One region of the Pseudocitrobacter sp. 2023LY-00077 genome, then DNA from elsewhere that is predicted to be linked to it. Evidence: predicted binding sites of a transcription regulator. Region 1 holds the regulator's gene; the other holds the start of a gene.
What was found. The regulator PurR, encoded in region 1, represses purine synthesis genes. The targets are predictions, from matches to a motif close to CANGCAAACGTTTGCNTG.

Region 1 (7,576 bases):
CCAGCTTCCCAGTAACGGTGCCAGCGCCGGAGAAAGCCCGACCAGCGGCATGATGGTGGCGAAAATACGGTTAGTTCGCTGTGCTGGATAATAATCCGTCACCATAGCCTGCCAGGTCACTGCCGCAGCACAGACGCCTACGGCTTGTACAAAACGCAGAATCAGCAGGGTGGTGGCATCACGAACCCACAGCATACCCAGACAGCCAAAGGCGAAGATGGTCAGGCCAATCAGCAGAACAGGCTTGCGGCCATAACGATCTGAAAGCGGCCCCCAAAGCAGCTGCGCGAGAGCAAACCCGGCAAGAAACAGACTCAGGCTGGCGCTGACAGCCGCTGCCGGTGTTTGGAGATCGTTTTGAATCACGGCGAAGGCCGGAAGATACATATCGGTGGCCAAAAAGCCCAACACGCTCAGGCCGGCGAGCCAGACTAAAAATCCTTTCCCAGGTTGCATAAAAACGCCTTTTCTTGTTTTGGAAGAGGCTGAGAGTGTAGAGAGTGAAATCTCCCTTGTGAAACGCTAATATTTGCGTGTTGGTTTCAAAAAATTTGTGAGCAGAAAATGTGGTCTGAATATTCACTTGAAGTTGTGGATGCCGTTGCGCGGAATGGCAGCTTTAGTGGCGCGGCAAATGAGCTGCACCGTGTACCTTCTGCAATCAGTTATACGGTACGTCAACTGGAGGAGTGGCTGGCGGTTCCGCTGTTTGAACGTCGCCACCGGGATGTAGAATTAACCCCCGCCGGGGCATGGTTTTTGAAAGAGGGGCGCTCTGTTATCAAAAAAATGCAGATCACCCGTCAGCAGTGTCAGCAAATTGCTAATGGCTGGAGAGGGCAGTTGGCTATCGCGGTGGACAATATCGTAAAACCAGAGCGCACCCGACAGATGATTGTCGATTTTTATCGCCACTTCAGCGACGTTGAGCTGCTGGTGTATCAGGAAGTATTTAATGGCGTATGGGATGCACTGGCGGATGGGCGCGTTGAGTTAGCGATTGGCGCGACGCGCGCGATTCCCGTGGGGGGGCGCTATGCGTTTCGCGATATGGGCATGCTGAGCTGGCAGTGCGTGGTAGCTCGTTCGCATCCGCTGGCGCAGATGGCGGGGCCGCTCAGTGATGACGTGTTGCGCAACTGGCCGTCGCTGGTGCGCGAAGATACGTCACGTTCGTTACCTAAACGTACTACCTGGTTACTGGACAACCAGAAGCGGGTCGTTGTGCCTGACTGGGAATCGTCAGAAACCTGCTTATCCGCAGGATTATGCGTTGGCATGGTGCCAGAGCATTTTGCGCGACCGAAGATAGATAAAGGCGAATGGGTTGCTCTGGAACTGGAAAACCCGTTTCCCGATGCGGCCTGTTGCCTTACGTGGCAACAAAATGACAGTTCACCGGCGCTAAGCTGGTTACTCGAATATTTAGGGGACAGTGAAACGCTGAACAACGAATGGTTGCGAACGCCCGCAGCGAGCGTTCGCAAAGAGGCTTAACGACGATAGTCGCGGAACGGGCCGTCGGCCACGGAACGGCGTTCAATCAGGCGTGGGTGCACTTCAATGGACTGCGACTCTTCGCGTTTACTGACAATTCGGTCCATCAGCATATTGAAGGCGGTTTCCCCGAGGGAATCCTTCGGCTGGTGGATGGTGGTCAGAGCCGGGGTAAAGAAACGCGAGTTGCGCACGTTGTCGTAACCAATCAGCGAGATATCCTGCGGCACGCGCAGCCCCATTTCGTCTGCGGCGCACAACGCGCCCATCGCCATGACATCGCCACCACAGAAGATAGCGGTAGGGCGCGGATTCTGGGACAGTATTTGCTGCATCGCGCGATAGCCGGATTCCGGTTCGAAATCGCCCTGCACAATCCAGTTTTCCGGCACCTTGATCATCATCTCTTCCATGGCTTTCATAAAGCCAGCCAGACGACCTGCGCCGGTATTGCGCTCCAGCGGGCCTGGGATCACGCCAATTTCGCGATGCCCACGTTCCACCAGATAACGACCAGCCATATAGCCGCCTTCGAAGGCGTTATCGATAACTGAGTCGGTAAAGTCAGCTTTCGCTTCGCCCCAGTCCATAACCACCATCGGAATATGACGGTACTCTTCCAGCATCTGCAGCAGCGAATCCGGATATTCGGAACACATCACCAGCAGGCCGTCCACGCGCTTCTGCGCCATCATGGAAAGATACGCGCGCTGTTTCTCAAGATTGTTCCACGCATTACCGAGGATCAGGGTATAGCCTTTCTGGAAGCAGTTCTTCTCAACGGCTTCAATAATTTCTGCAAAGTAGGCAGCTTCGCTGCTGGTCGCCAACAAACCAATGGATTTGGTGTGATTGACCTTCAGGCTGCGGGCCACGGCGCTGGGAGAGTAGTGCAATTCTTTGATTGCCGCCCACACCGCTTCACGCGTCTCTTCGGCGACAAAACGTGTCTTGTTAATCACATGTGATACAGTTGTAGTGGAAACGTTTGCGCGCTTCGCTACATCTTTAATAGTTGCCATTCCATCTCACTCCAGACCCGGGCCTGCCCCTGATCGATTCAATACGAAAACGTTTGCCTTCACTCACCCTGGCGCAATGTTATGAATTGCGGTTCGCCGGGAAAACGACACAGGACGACAGGAGGGGGTCAATGGCCGATACACTTTTTAATAAGCGTCGAATTTTGTCTTATCTTTGACAAAAGTGGAAGCGCAAAATAGGTTATTGCGTGAAATCCGGGAAGATTTTTGCGAATAAGTGTGCAAAAATGACATAGCTCACTTTTGGTGTGGGGATAATAAGGAGAAAAATTGATGAGTACCGAACTGAAGATGTCAATTACCACCACGGTTATTACGCTGGCGCTGATCGTGGCTGCCGCGCTGACCGCCGTCCTGCATTAACCCATCCTAAAGGGAGAGGCTGCTCTCCCTCTCTGAGATTGTTATCAATTCAGCAAAAATATTTTGCTAATTTGTTCACTTCTGTTTTTTTGTGATTGATGTCATGCTTTTGCTATCTGTTGTCACGCCGCCCTGCGTTTGCGGCAAACCGGAGTCAAAGCATGAAAGTGAATTATCCCTTACTGGCGTTAGCCGTAGGCGCATTCGGGATAGGTACCACCGAATTTTCGCCGATGGGGCTATTACCCGTTATTGCCAAAGGGGTTGATGTCTCGATTCCTGCCGCAGGTATGTTGATCAGCGCCTACGCCGTAGGTGTCATGGTTGGCGCGCCGCTGATGACGCTGCTGCTCTCACATCGCGCACGCCGCAATGCCTTAATTTTCCTGATGGCGATTTTTACCCTGGGTAACGTCCTTTCTGCTATCGCCCCGGATTACACCACGCTGATGCTGTCACGCATTATAACCAGCCTCAACCACGGCGCGTTCTTTGGTCTGGGGTCGGTGGTTGCCGCAAGCGTGGTGCCAAAACATAAACAAGCCAGCGCGGTAGCGACCATGTTTATGGGGTTGACCATCGCCAATATCGGTGGCGTTCCGGCGGCCACGTGGCTTGGGGAGACCATCGGCTGGCGCATGTCGTTCCTGGCGACGGCAGGGCTGGGCGTAATTGCAATAATCGGCCTGTGGTTGTCGCTGCCGAAGGGCGGGGCGGGTGAGAAACCAGACGTGAAACGTGAACTGTCGGTGCTGGTACGCCCACAGGTATTGTCTGCGTTGCTCACGACCGTACTGGGCGCTGGGGCGATGTTCACGCTCTATACCTATATTTCTCCGGTTCTGCACACCATCACGAATGCGACGCCTGCCTTTATCACATTAATGCTGGTACTGATTGGCGTGGGCTTCTCAATCGGTAACTATCTTGGCGGTAAATTTGCTGACCGTTCAGTGAGCGGTACGCTGAAAGGTTTTCTGCTGCTGTTGATGCTGATTATGCTGGCGATCCCGTTCCTTGCGCGTACGGAAATCGGCGCGGCGTTCAGTATGGTGGTGTGGGGCGCGGCGACCTTTGCGGTGGTGCCACCGTTGCAGATGCGCGTAATGCGTGTTGCGCACGAAGCGCCGGGGCTCTCTTCTTCGGTCAATATTGGCGCGTTTAATCTCGGCAATGCGCTGGGTGCCGTAGCCGGTGGCGCGGTGATCTCCGGTGGACTGGGTTACAGCTTTGTGCCGGTAATGGGGGCGATTGTGGCAGGGTTTGCGCTGCTGCTGGTCTTCTTCAGCAGCCGTTCACAGGGTGAAGAGGCCGTGGTCAGCCAGTAACAAAAACGCAGAAGGGGATACCCTTCTGCGTCATTTCTTTATGCCGCCAGATTCTCAGCAACAAACTTCCAGTTTACCAGCGCCCAGAAGTGCTCCAGATAGCTCACGCGTGCATTGCGGTAATCAATATAGTAAGCGTGCTCCCACACATCTACCGTCAGCAGCGGTTTAGCATCCGTGGTCAACGGCGTACCCGCGTTAGAGGTAGAGACAATCGCCAGGCTGCCGTCGGCTTTTTTCACAAGCCAGGTCCAGCCAGAACCGAAGTTCTTCGCGGCTGCATCGCTGAACTGCGCTTTAAACTCAGCAAAGCTACCGAAAGCACGGTTGATGGCTTCTGCCACTTCACCGGTCGGTTCGCCACCGGCGTTCGGTGCCAGGCAGTGCCAGTAGAAGGTGTGGTTCCAGACCTGCGCTGCGTTGTTAAACACGCCGCCTTCAGAGGTGCGAATGATCTCTTCCAGCGATTTGCCTTCAAACGCCGTCCCTTTCACCATATTGTTCAGGTTGGTGACGTAAGTCTGGTGGTGTTTCCCATAATGATATTCGAGCGTCTCGGCAGAAATGTGCGGTGCCAGAGCGTCTTTGGCATACGGTAATGCAGGTAATTCGAACGACATTGCTACTCTCCTTTTTATAGTTAATATCCCCAGTAACCCTGTACTGAGTGTGGATAGAGTAGCAAATTAAAAGGTGTGATAAAAGAGAAGGTTACCCTGCCAGCAACGTGGCAGGGCAGGGGTTAGCGGATGGTTTTCGGCGTCATCACGCGGCGTGCGCCAACGTAGTGGCGATCCCAGTAGTCTTCACTGAGCGAGGTAATTTGAATATCGCGCCCGGTACGCGGAGACTGAATAAACTTCCCGCCGCCGATATAGACGCCAACGTGATCGGCGGTGCCACGGCCACGCGTGCGGAAGAACACTAAATCGCCGCTCTCCAGCTCACCACGGTCAATCGCACGGGCATCGCGCAGGTGGTACATTTCATTAGCGGTACGTGGGATCCGGAATTTCACCAGATCTTTATACGCGTAATACACCAGACCGCTGCAATCAAAACCGGTGCGCGGAGAGGTGCCGCCCCAGCGATAAGGTTTGCCAATCTGGTCCATCAATTTATTCATCGCGGTTTTTTGTGCTTTCTGCACGCGCGCCTTATGCGCTTCGGCGATAGTTAACGGTTTGCTCTCCACCGTGCTGGTGGTACAGGATTTCTTATGGCCTTTCCGGACCACGCATTTGGTGGTGACGTTTGCCGCTGCGGTTTTCATCGCGCTGCTTTTGCTGCGGCGCGTAGTGGCCGTCTTCGTGGTACTGGCAGTGCGCGCGGTGCGGGATGATTTGCTGGCGGTAGAGGCAATTTTTTTACTTGCCGTCGCCTTAGTGGTGGTTTTTTTACTGGTTGAGGCGGTGGACTTCTTCTTGCTGCTGCTTTTGCTGACGGTATTTTTCTTCTTCCGTTCGCTTCCTTTGGCGGAAAGCGATTTTTGCGCCGCCGTGGCTTTCGTGTGACCGGAAGCGTGCGAGAGCGGCGAGAATGCTAATGATGAAAACAGCAAAGCACAGAGCGTGATCGACATTTTTTTTATTCGCGCCACTGAGCAATCCTCTGAGTATGGAGGCATAAAATTCATGCCTGGGTATGATTTACAAAACTCATCAATTCTAATCCATATAAACCAATAAAGTTAATAGCGATTTTGTATCTAAAATAGTGTTTCGTTAGCAAGTGCAAAAAAAAACAGCAATCGAAATACAATCAGCCAAAAAATGCACAGTTTTTTTGGCTGCGGGCTGCTAAAGTGACATTTCGAAGGCATCTTCTGCGCTCAGACGGTAAAATAGTAAAGAGTGAATAAAATGTTATTTTCCGTCTGAGGTCTGAAACGCTACAATGTCAGACTACATGTGGTATTCGAAGTTAAGGAAGTAAGACAATGAGCACAACTGTTGAAACAATCCAACGTCAGATCGCCGAGAACCCCATCCTGCTGTACATGAAGGGTTCCCCGAAACTGCCAAGCTGCGGTTTTTCCGCACAAGCTGTCCAGGCGCTCTCTGCCTGTGGCGAACGTTTTGCTTACGTAGATATTCTGCAAAACCCGGAAATCCGCGCTGAGCTGCCGAAATACGCGAACTGGCCGACCTTCCCGCAGCTGTGGGTTGATGGCGAGCTGGTTGGCGGCTGCGACATCATCATCGAGATGTACCAGCGCGGTGAATTGCAGCAGTTGATCAAAGAAACTGCGGCAAAATATAAAGAAGAAGAGCCGAAAGCGGAGTAATTCGCAGGCGGTTACGGCGTTAACCGCCTCCCGGCAAAAAAAGCGACCTGAAACGGTCGCTTTTTTTATGTGATTTATTCAGCGGCTATTGGCAGCGGCCAGCCGCCCAGACGTTTCCAGCGGTTGACGATTTCGCAGAACAGCTGCGCGGTTTGTTCCGTATCGTACAGCGCGGAGTGCGCCTGCTCACCGTCAAAGGCCATACCTGCCGCAATACAGGCTTTCGACAGAACGGTTTGACCCAGCGCCAGCCCGCTCAGCGCAGCGGTATCGAAAGTCACGAAAGGGTGGAACGGATTGCGTTTCAGATTCGCGCGCTCGGCGGCGGCCATCATGAAGCTGTGATCGAAGGTGGCGTTATGCGCGACCATAATGGCGCGGTTGCAGCCCGCGTCTTTCAGGCCTTTGCGCACCATTTTGAAAATAGCATGCAGCGCGTCATGTTCGCTCACGGCGCCACGTTCAGGGTCAGTCGGATCAATACCGTTGAACGCCAGCGCTTCCGGTTGCAGATTCGCACCCTCAAACGGCTCGACATGGAAATGTGCAGTGGTGTCCGGCATCAACCAGCCATCTTCATCCATTTTCAACGTGATCGCTGCAATTTCGAGCAGAGCATCAGTTTTGGCGTTGAATCCGGCGGTTTCCACATCAATCACCACGGGATAAAAACCACGAAAACGGTCGCACAGACCATTCAGTTGCGCATTGTCGGACATTAGAATCTCTTAACCTGAAAAAAGTAGCGCGCATTATGGCAAATTTTGCCAGGGGATGCAGTAAAAGCGGATAAAAGAACGGGCGCCGTAGCGCCCGTGGGGAATCAGTTGCCGAGGCCTTTGCCGGCATCTTTTTCTTCAATCAGTTCGATTTTATAACCGTCCGGATCTTCAACGAAGGCGATAACCGTGGTGCCGCCTTTTACCGGGCCGGCTTCACGCGTAACGTTGCCGCCGTTGTTACGAATACGCTCACAGGCTTCTGCGGCGTTGTCAACGCTCAGGGCGATGTGACCATAAGCGTTACCGAGATCGTATTTATCAACGCCCCAGTTATAG
Region 2 (7,576 bases), on a different contig from region 1:
GGCGTTTGTAACAGGTACCGACCGCAGCACGCTCGTCATCGTTCATCAACGGCAGGTTGATTGCCGCAGGCAAAGAGCCTTGCTGAAACTCGACGGGAGCGCGAACGTCAATGATGGGGGTACCGGCTGTCAAAATGGCCCGGTAATCCGTCCCATTATTCATGGGCAAATCCTTCTGTAAAAATCGGGAGGGAAACTCGGACGGGATTCTACGCTTGTGACGAGAGCCGGGGAAGGGGAGGATCGTTCCCCGGCACGTTAGGCTTAAGCCAGTTTTGACTGCGCCCAGCTAATTCCGCTGGCGTACTCCGGCGGCAACAGCGGGGTAAGCGCTTCAAGCGTTGCGCTTAAACGCCCGGTATCGCTGTCGTTCAGGTTGAGATGACCCACTTTACGGCCTGGGCGAACCTCTTTATCGTACCAGTGCAGATGCACCAGCGGCAGCTTCAGCCAGTCGTAGTTCAGATCGCTGCCAATCAGATTGACCATCACTGATGGGCTGTTGACCACCGGCGGCGGCAGCGGCAAATCGGTTATAGCGCGCAGATGCAATTCGAACTGGCTGATAGACGCCCCGTTTTGCGTCCAGTGACCGCTGTTATGTACGCGCGGAGCCAGCTCGTTAATCAGCAATCCGGCAGGCGTAATGAAGCACTCCATCGCCATCACGCCCACGTAGTTCAGCTCGTGCATAATCGCTGACAGCATGCTTTCGGCCTGATCCTGCTGCTGCGCGTTCGCCTGAGGGAAAGCCACGCTCATGCGCAGAATGCCATCCTGATGCAGGTTGTGGGTCAGCGGATAGAACACGGTGCTGCCATCGTGGGCTCGCGCGCCAACCAGTGAGACTTCACCGGAGAAATTGATACCCTGCTCAACGATACATTCGCCGTAACACTCTTGCGGCAATTGTGCGGTTTCATCTGCGCGCAAACGCCACTGACCGCGACCATCGTAACCGCCGGTGCGGCGCTTCACGATCGCAAGCTCCCCCAGACGGTCAAAGACGGCGGGCCACTGGCTTGGTTCTGCCAGCAGTTGCCACGGCGCGGTTGGCAGGTTGAGTTTGTCGAACAGCTGCTTTTGCGTCAGACGATCGGCAATAATCGGGAATACGTCGCGGTTAACGAATGCCGGATGCAGCGCCAGCTCGCGGGTTAACGCGGTTTCCGGCCAGCGTTCGATTTCAGCGGTGATCACGCTCTGGTGGAACGGCACGGCTTCCGGTGAGGCTTCCAGCCCAACGGGCCACACGGCGATACCCAGCGGCTCGCCAGCCTGACGCAGCATGCGCCCCAGCTGGCCGTTACCCAATACGCAAACCTGCTTCATGCGTCACCCCGCGGGTCCGGGTTTTCCAGCACTTCATCGGTTTGCGCGCGGCGCCATTCCGCCAGGCGTTGATGCAGTTCGGCATCGTGCTGGGCAAGAATTTGCGCGGCCAGCAGGGCGGCGTTAGCGGCACCGGCTTTACCAATCGCCAGCGTTCCGACCGGTATACCGCGCGGCATTTGTACGATGGAATAGAGACTATCGACGCCGCTCAGGGCAGCGCTTTGTACCGGCACACCCAGCACCGGCACTAAGGTTTTAGCCGCAATCATGCCCGGCAGATGCGCCGCACCGCCAGCGCCTGCAATGATCACCTGATAACCGTTCTCTTCGGCGCTTTCGGCGAAGCTGAACAGTTTATCGGGCGTGCGGTGGGCGGAGACCACTTCGACATGATGAGGAACATTCAGGATATCAAGAACTTCGGTAGCAAACTGCATGGTAGCCCAGTCGCTTTTGGACCCCATCACGATAGCGATACGTGCCGGATTATTGCGGGAAGACATACGTCTTAAAACTCCTGTGGGTGTGCTGCACACGACGTTGTAGGCCACAGAGAATAGCATGGAAAAGAGGGGAGGAAAACGATTGCGTTGAGTGGCTCAACACTCACTCTTTAAGCCGGGTATAAGCTCAATACCCGGCTGGTTAAAGGATTTAGCCTGTCATTGGGGGGAGGCCGTATAGCTATAGCCCGCGAGTTTTACACCGTTCTCAGTTTCTTCAAAATTGAACTCTTCTTCAACTGCAGGATATTGACTAAATGAAGAGTGGTACTTTAGTGAGTCCAGTGATGGTTTACCTGATTTAGTAGAAAATAATACACTTCTTTTATAAAGTTTTGCGCTTCCACTATTGTAAGTGCCTAAGTCAGATTTGGATTTTTCCAGCACTTTCGTTAAATCTTCTTCTGATATCTTATCTTTAAATGCAGACGAAGTGGCAGTATATATTTCATGATACTGCGAAGCAGCTAACTGTGTTCTGAACTGTGCGATTACAGCTTTTTCTTCTGCTAATTCCAATGGTTTTTCAGGAGATGCTTCATAGTGGTATCCTGCTAATTTTATAACGTCATCTGTTTCTTCAAAACTGAATACTTCCTCTACTGACGTATATTTACCGAATGAAGAATGGTAATACAGGCGAGTAATCGATGAACCATCTGTATTCACCGTCGTACTTTTTTTATAAAACTCCCCACTTTCGTTGTTGTAACTGCCTAAGTGGGATTTAGCCTTTTCCAGGAATGTCGTTAAATCTTTTTCTGATGTTGTATTTTTAAAGGCTGAAGAGGCGTCAGCGTATATATCATGATATTGGGCGGCAGCTAGTTGTGTGTGGAATTGTGCTATTGCTGCTTTTTCTTCAGATGATTCTGAAGGTTCGCATCCTGTAAGCGTGAAGAGTAGGCCGATAATGATTATCGATTGTCTAAGATATCTTTTATTCATGATGATCTCTTGTGGTATTGTTTTTTTCTATGAGTTAAATATAAAAGCTAAATGGTACCACCACCCAATGATAAATCTACAGCATCGCTCTTTCAATAGCACAAATGGTCACGATATTATTCAGGATGTATTTTCTTAATTAATATTTGCGATATTATCAATGCACGAGGTGAATAATGATGATGTGGGAATGAAATGTTGATGGGGATTTATTATTGCCAGCATCTGGCGAGATCTAACACAAGATAAACAAGCGGAATACTTTTACGCCGTTCAAAAAGGAAAACGCAGCAATTCAACATCTTCAGCCGTCACTTTCACCATCGACCCTTCCGTATGCCACGCACCCAGTACCACGCGATACGCAGGTTCGCCGTTAGCGCTCAACGTATGCACATCCGGGCGATGCGTGTGCCCGTGAATCAGCCACTGCACGTGGTGCTTTTCCATCACATCCACAACGGCCTGCGGGTTCACATCCATAATTTCCATCGATTTATGGCGGTTGGCGGCTTTGCTGTCGGCGCGCATGCGGGCGGCAATTTTCTGGCGGATAAACAGCGGCAGTGCCAGAAAGACTTTCTGGATCCACGGCGTATGCACTTTGGCGCGAAACGCCTGATAGCCTGCGTCATCAATGCAAAGCGTGTCGCCATGCAGAATCAACAGCGGGCGACCGTACAGCTCAAGGCGTTGTTCTTCTGGCAGCAGCGTCATGCCGCTTTCCCGGGCAAAGCGTTTGCCGAGCAGGAAATCACGATTACCGTGAATGAAATAACAGGGAACGCCGGAATCGACCAGCGCTTTTATGGCGCGGGCAATTTGCTGGTGCAGGGGATTCGGGTCGTCGTCACCAATCCAGGCTTCGAAGAGATCGCCGAGAATATAGAGCGCATCGGCGCGGCGCGCTTCACCGGCTAAAAAACGCAGAAAACCGGCGGTGATCGCCGGTTCTTCTGTTTGCAGGTGCAAATCTGCAATAAAGAGTGTCGCCACGATTACTCGCTGACGGTCACGCTTTCGATAACAACGTCTTCTTTCGGAACGTCCTGGTGCATGCCGCTGCGGCCCGTGGCGACAGCTTTGATTTTATCAACCACGTCCATACCTTCGACGACTTCTGCGAATACGCAGTAGCCCCAACCCTGCAGGCTTTCGCCGGAGAAGTTCAGGAAGTCGTTGTCAGCCACGTTGATGAAGAACTGCGCGGTTGCGGAGTGCGGAGCCTGAGTACGCGCCATTGCCAGCGTGCCACGGGTGTTTTTCAGACCATTGTTGGCTTCGTTTTTGATAGCCTCTTTGGTCGCTTTCTGATTCATGCCCGGCTCAAAGCCGCCGCCCTGAATCATAAAGCCGTTGATTACACGGTGGAAAATCGTGTTGTTGTAGAAACCTTCGCGGCAGTAGTCCAGGAAGTTTTTAACTGTTTCCGGCGCTTTGTCATCAAAAGTTTTGATTACGATATCGCCGTGATTAGTGTGGAAAGTAACCATTTCTGCATCCTGTTCCGTTATAGTGGTGCGTTAACTCGCGTGCGAGTCGTATATAGGCGCCTGTTATAGCATAACCGCGAGGTTCGATCACCTTGCAATGTGTGCTGCTTCAGAGTTGAATTAAAGGTAGAATACGCCGTTTCAGGCGCAAGCCCAGATCACACACGTCAACATGGAATTATCGATGCTAAAAATCTTCAATACAATGACCCGCCAAAAAGAGGAATTTAAGCCTATTCACGCCGGTGAAGTCGGCATGTACGTGTGTGGAATTACCGTTTACGATCTCTGTCATATCGGTCATGGACGCACCTTTGTTTCCTTTGACGTGGTTGCCCGTTACCTGCGTTTTCTTGGCTACAAGCTGAAATACGTCCGCAATATCACTGATATCGACGACAAAATCATCAAACGCGCCAATGAAAACGGCGAAAGCTTTGTGCAACTGGTTGATCGCATGATTGTCGAAATGCATAAAGATTTCGATGCGCTGAACATTCTGCGCCCGGATGCCGAACCGCGCGCGACGCACCATATTCATGAAATCATCGAGATTACTGAACGTCTGATTGAACGCGGTCATGCGTATGTCGCCGACAGCGGCGACGTGATGTTCTCCGTGCCGACCGATCCGAACTACGGCAAACTGTCGCGTCAGGATCTGGAGCAGTTGCAGGCCGGTGCGCGCGTCGAAGTCGCGGAAGTGAAACGTAACCCGATGGACTTCGTACTGTGGAAAATGTCGAAAGCGGGCGAGCCGAGCTGGCCGTCGCCGTGGGGCGAAGGCCGTCCGGGCTGGCACATTGAATGTTCCGCGATGAACTGCAAACAGCTGGGGCATCATTTTGATATCCACGGCGGCGGTTCTGACCTGATGTTCCCGCATCACGAAAACGAAATCGCGCAGTCTACCTGTGCGCACGACGGCGAATACGTTAACTACTGGATGCACTCCGGGATGGTGATGGTTGACCGCGAGAAGATGTCAAAATCGCTGGGCAACTTCTTTACCGTGCGTGACGTGCTGAAGTATTACGACGCGGAAACCGTACGTTACTTCCTGATGTCCGGCCACTATCGCAGCCAGCTGAACTACAGCGAAGACAACCTGAAGCAGGCGCGCTCCGCGCTGGAGCGTCTCTACACGGCGCTGCGCGGCACGTCGGCCACGGATGTTGAATTCGTTCGCAGTGCGCAGTATGTCGATCGCTTTAAAGAGGCGATGGACGACGATTTCAACACCCCGGTGGCTTACGCTGTGCTGTTTGATTTGGCGAAAGAAGTGAACAACGCCAAACAGGCTGGCAACAGTGAAGAAGCGAATGCGGCGGCAACCTGTTTGCGTAAACTTGCCGCTGTGCTGGGCCTGCTGGAGCAGGATCCCGAAGCGTTCCTGCAAAGTGGTGCTCAGGCGGATGACGGCGAAGTCGCGGAAATCGAAGCCCTGATTCAGCAGCGTCTCGACGCGCGTAAAGCGAAAGACTGGGCTGCGGCGGATGCGGCGCGTGACCGTCTGAATGAGATGGGTATCGTGCTGGAAGATGGCCCGCAGGGGACGACGTGGCGTCGTAAGTAACCCCTCACCCTAACCCTCTCCCATCGGGAGAGGGGACCGATTGTGTCAATGTTTAAGTGAGTGCGGTTTTATCCCTCTCCCTGTGGGAGAGGGCCGGGGTGAGGGCATCAGCGCGCATTCATCAACGCCTTTGCCACCACAATATTCCCATCAACACCACGCCCGGCAGCCACACCCACAACAACTCCGAAAAAATCACCTGATGCCCGTACGGCGTGGTGTAACTCGACAGCGCAAAAGGCGCGACTTTTATTACCTGCCATGGCGCAAAGAAGCGTTCGTCCGACCACGGCCACAGCCAGCCAACACCTTTACCGCCCGTTGTCACTGAATCCAGCAGACTGTGCGATAGCAGCGATACGGTCAGAAAGAGCCAGCAGCGAATCAACCCGGCCCGGAACCACCGTCGGCCAATCAGTACGCAAAGTAGCGGAACCACAAAAGCGAAAAGCAGGGAATGGGTAAACCCGCGATGACCAAAAGCATTGCCGTAAGCCACGCCAAACTTAAATGCCAGCACGTCAGCGTCGGGGAGCATGGCGAGCACAACGCCGGTAAACAGTAATCGAGGCGGGATGACTCTGCTGCCAAGGCCTAAGCCCAGGCACAGCGGAACGGCGGCGTGTGTGATAACGGTTGGCATGGCGAAACATTCCCGGAGAAATCAGGAGAATATAGCAGCAAACGGGCGCAGTAAGGCCCGCGCACAATTCTGAAATTACGCCGATTCGCGGGTAATCAATTGACCGGAAAGCGTAATTTTCTGCGTTTGCAGTTCTGGTTCTTTGAGCTTACGCAGCATTAAGCCCGCTGCCTGCCGCCCGGTCTCTTCGCTTGACGACGAGACATAGGTAAAAGAGGGGGAGGTGAGATTCACATTGAGCATATCTTCAAAGCCAATCAGCGCGACCTGCTGAGTCAAAAATACATCTTTCCCAACCGTGCGCCCAATCTGGTGAATGCCGTTTATGCTGCCAATCATCGCCGCAGGCGAGTGGCACAGCAGGGCGGTGATGGTGTTGTTTTTCTCCAGCAACTGACGTGTGACGAGGCTGGCTGCGTGGGTATCTTCGCTACAGCATGGCGTCGCCTCTTCGCGATTCACCAGCCCATATTGCGTTAACACACTGCGAAAACCTGCCAGCCGTTGCTGGCGAATTAAATCGTCTTCGCGCCCGCCAATGTAGGCAATGCTGCGATGCCCGCGCTCAATCAGATAACGTGCGGCAAGAACGGCGGCCTGACGGTTATCACGCATCACCAGGTTGCACTGCTCATCAAGCGGCGACTGGGAAACCACCACAAAGGGCAGCGGGCAGTGGCGAATTTTATCCGGAATATGCGGGCTGAAGGCGTCAGATGCGAGGTAGATAACGCCCGCTACGCCCTGCTGTTTAAACGACAGCAGGCTGCGTTCTAAATGATCATGGCTGTTGAGCGGTTGGCCGAGAAAAACCATAAACCCCTGTTTTTCCAGCTCCTGCACGATACTTGCCATCACTTTAATGGAAAAACTGTCGCTAAAATCAGGCAGGATCAGGCCAATAAGATTGGAGGTATTCGCGCGAAGGTTGGCGGCAGCGACGTTGTGAACGTAACCGAGCGCATCAATGGCGGCCTGGACTTTGCCGATCGTCGCGTCAGAAATTTTCCCTTTCTGACGCAGCACCAGCGACACGGTCGACACCGATACGCCCGCCTGCTTTGCGACATCAATAATG

Region 2: purE (5-(carboxyamino)imidazole ribonucleotide mutase) is a predicted target of PurR. The motif match lies at 1,910-1,927, and genes of this name have one in related genera.

Annotation. Positions count from the first base shown of each region.
Region 1 is NZ_JBSPEI010000008.1:78,214-85,789, forward strand. Features, by position in the region: gene punC (purine nucleoside transporter PunC) at 1-456, opposite strand, end outside; gene punR (DNA-binding transcriptional activator PunR) at 565-1,497, shown strand; gene purR (HTH-type transcriptional repressor PurR) at 1,494-2,519, opposite strand; gene cydH (cytochrome bd-I oxidase subunit CydH) at 2,814-2,903, shown strand; gene ACWWFX_RS12170 (MFS transporter) at 3,065-4,231, shown strand; gene sodB (superoxide dismutase [Fe]) at 4,270-4,851, opposite strand; gene ACWWFX_RS12180 (C40 family peptidase) at 4,974-5,831, opposite strand; gene ACWWFX_RS12185 (Grx4 family monothiol glutaredoxin) at 6,171-6,518, shown strand; gene rnt (ribonuclease T) at 6,593-7,237, opposite strand; gene gloA (lactoylglutathione lyase) at 7,342-7,576, opposite strand, start outside.
Region 2 is NZ_JBSPEI010000006.1:248,311-255,886, forward strand. Features, by position in the region: gene mnmH (tRNA 2-selenouridine(34) synthase MnmH) at 1-163, opposite strand, end outside; gene purK (5-(carboxyamino)imidazole ribonucleotide synthase) at 265-1,332, opposite strand; gene purE (5-(carboxyamino)imidazole ribonucleotide mutase) at 1,329-1,838, opposite strand; gene ACWWFX_RS10425 (DUF4019 domain-containing protein) at 1,998-2,786, opposite strand; gene lpxH (UDP-2,3-diacylglucosamine diphosphatase) at 3,060-3,782, opposite strand; gene ppiB (peptidylprolyl isomerase B) at 3,785-4,279, opposite strand; gene cysS (cysteine--tRNA ligase) at 4,464-5,855, shown strand; gene ACWWFX_RS10445 (metal-dependent hydrolase) at 5,977-6,498, opposite strand; gene ACWWFX_RS10450 (substrate-binding domain-containing protein) at 6,574-7,576, opposite strand, start outside.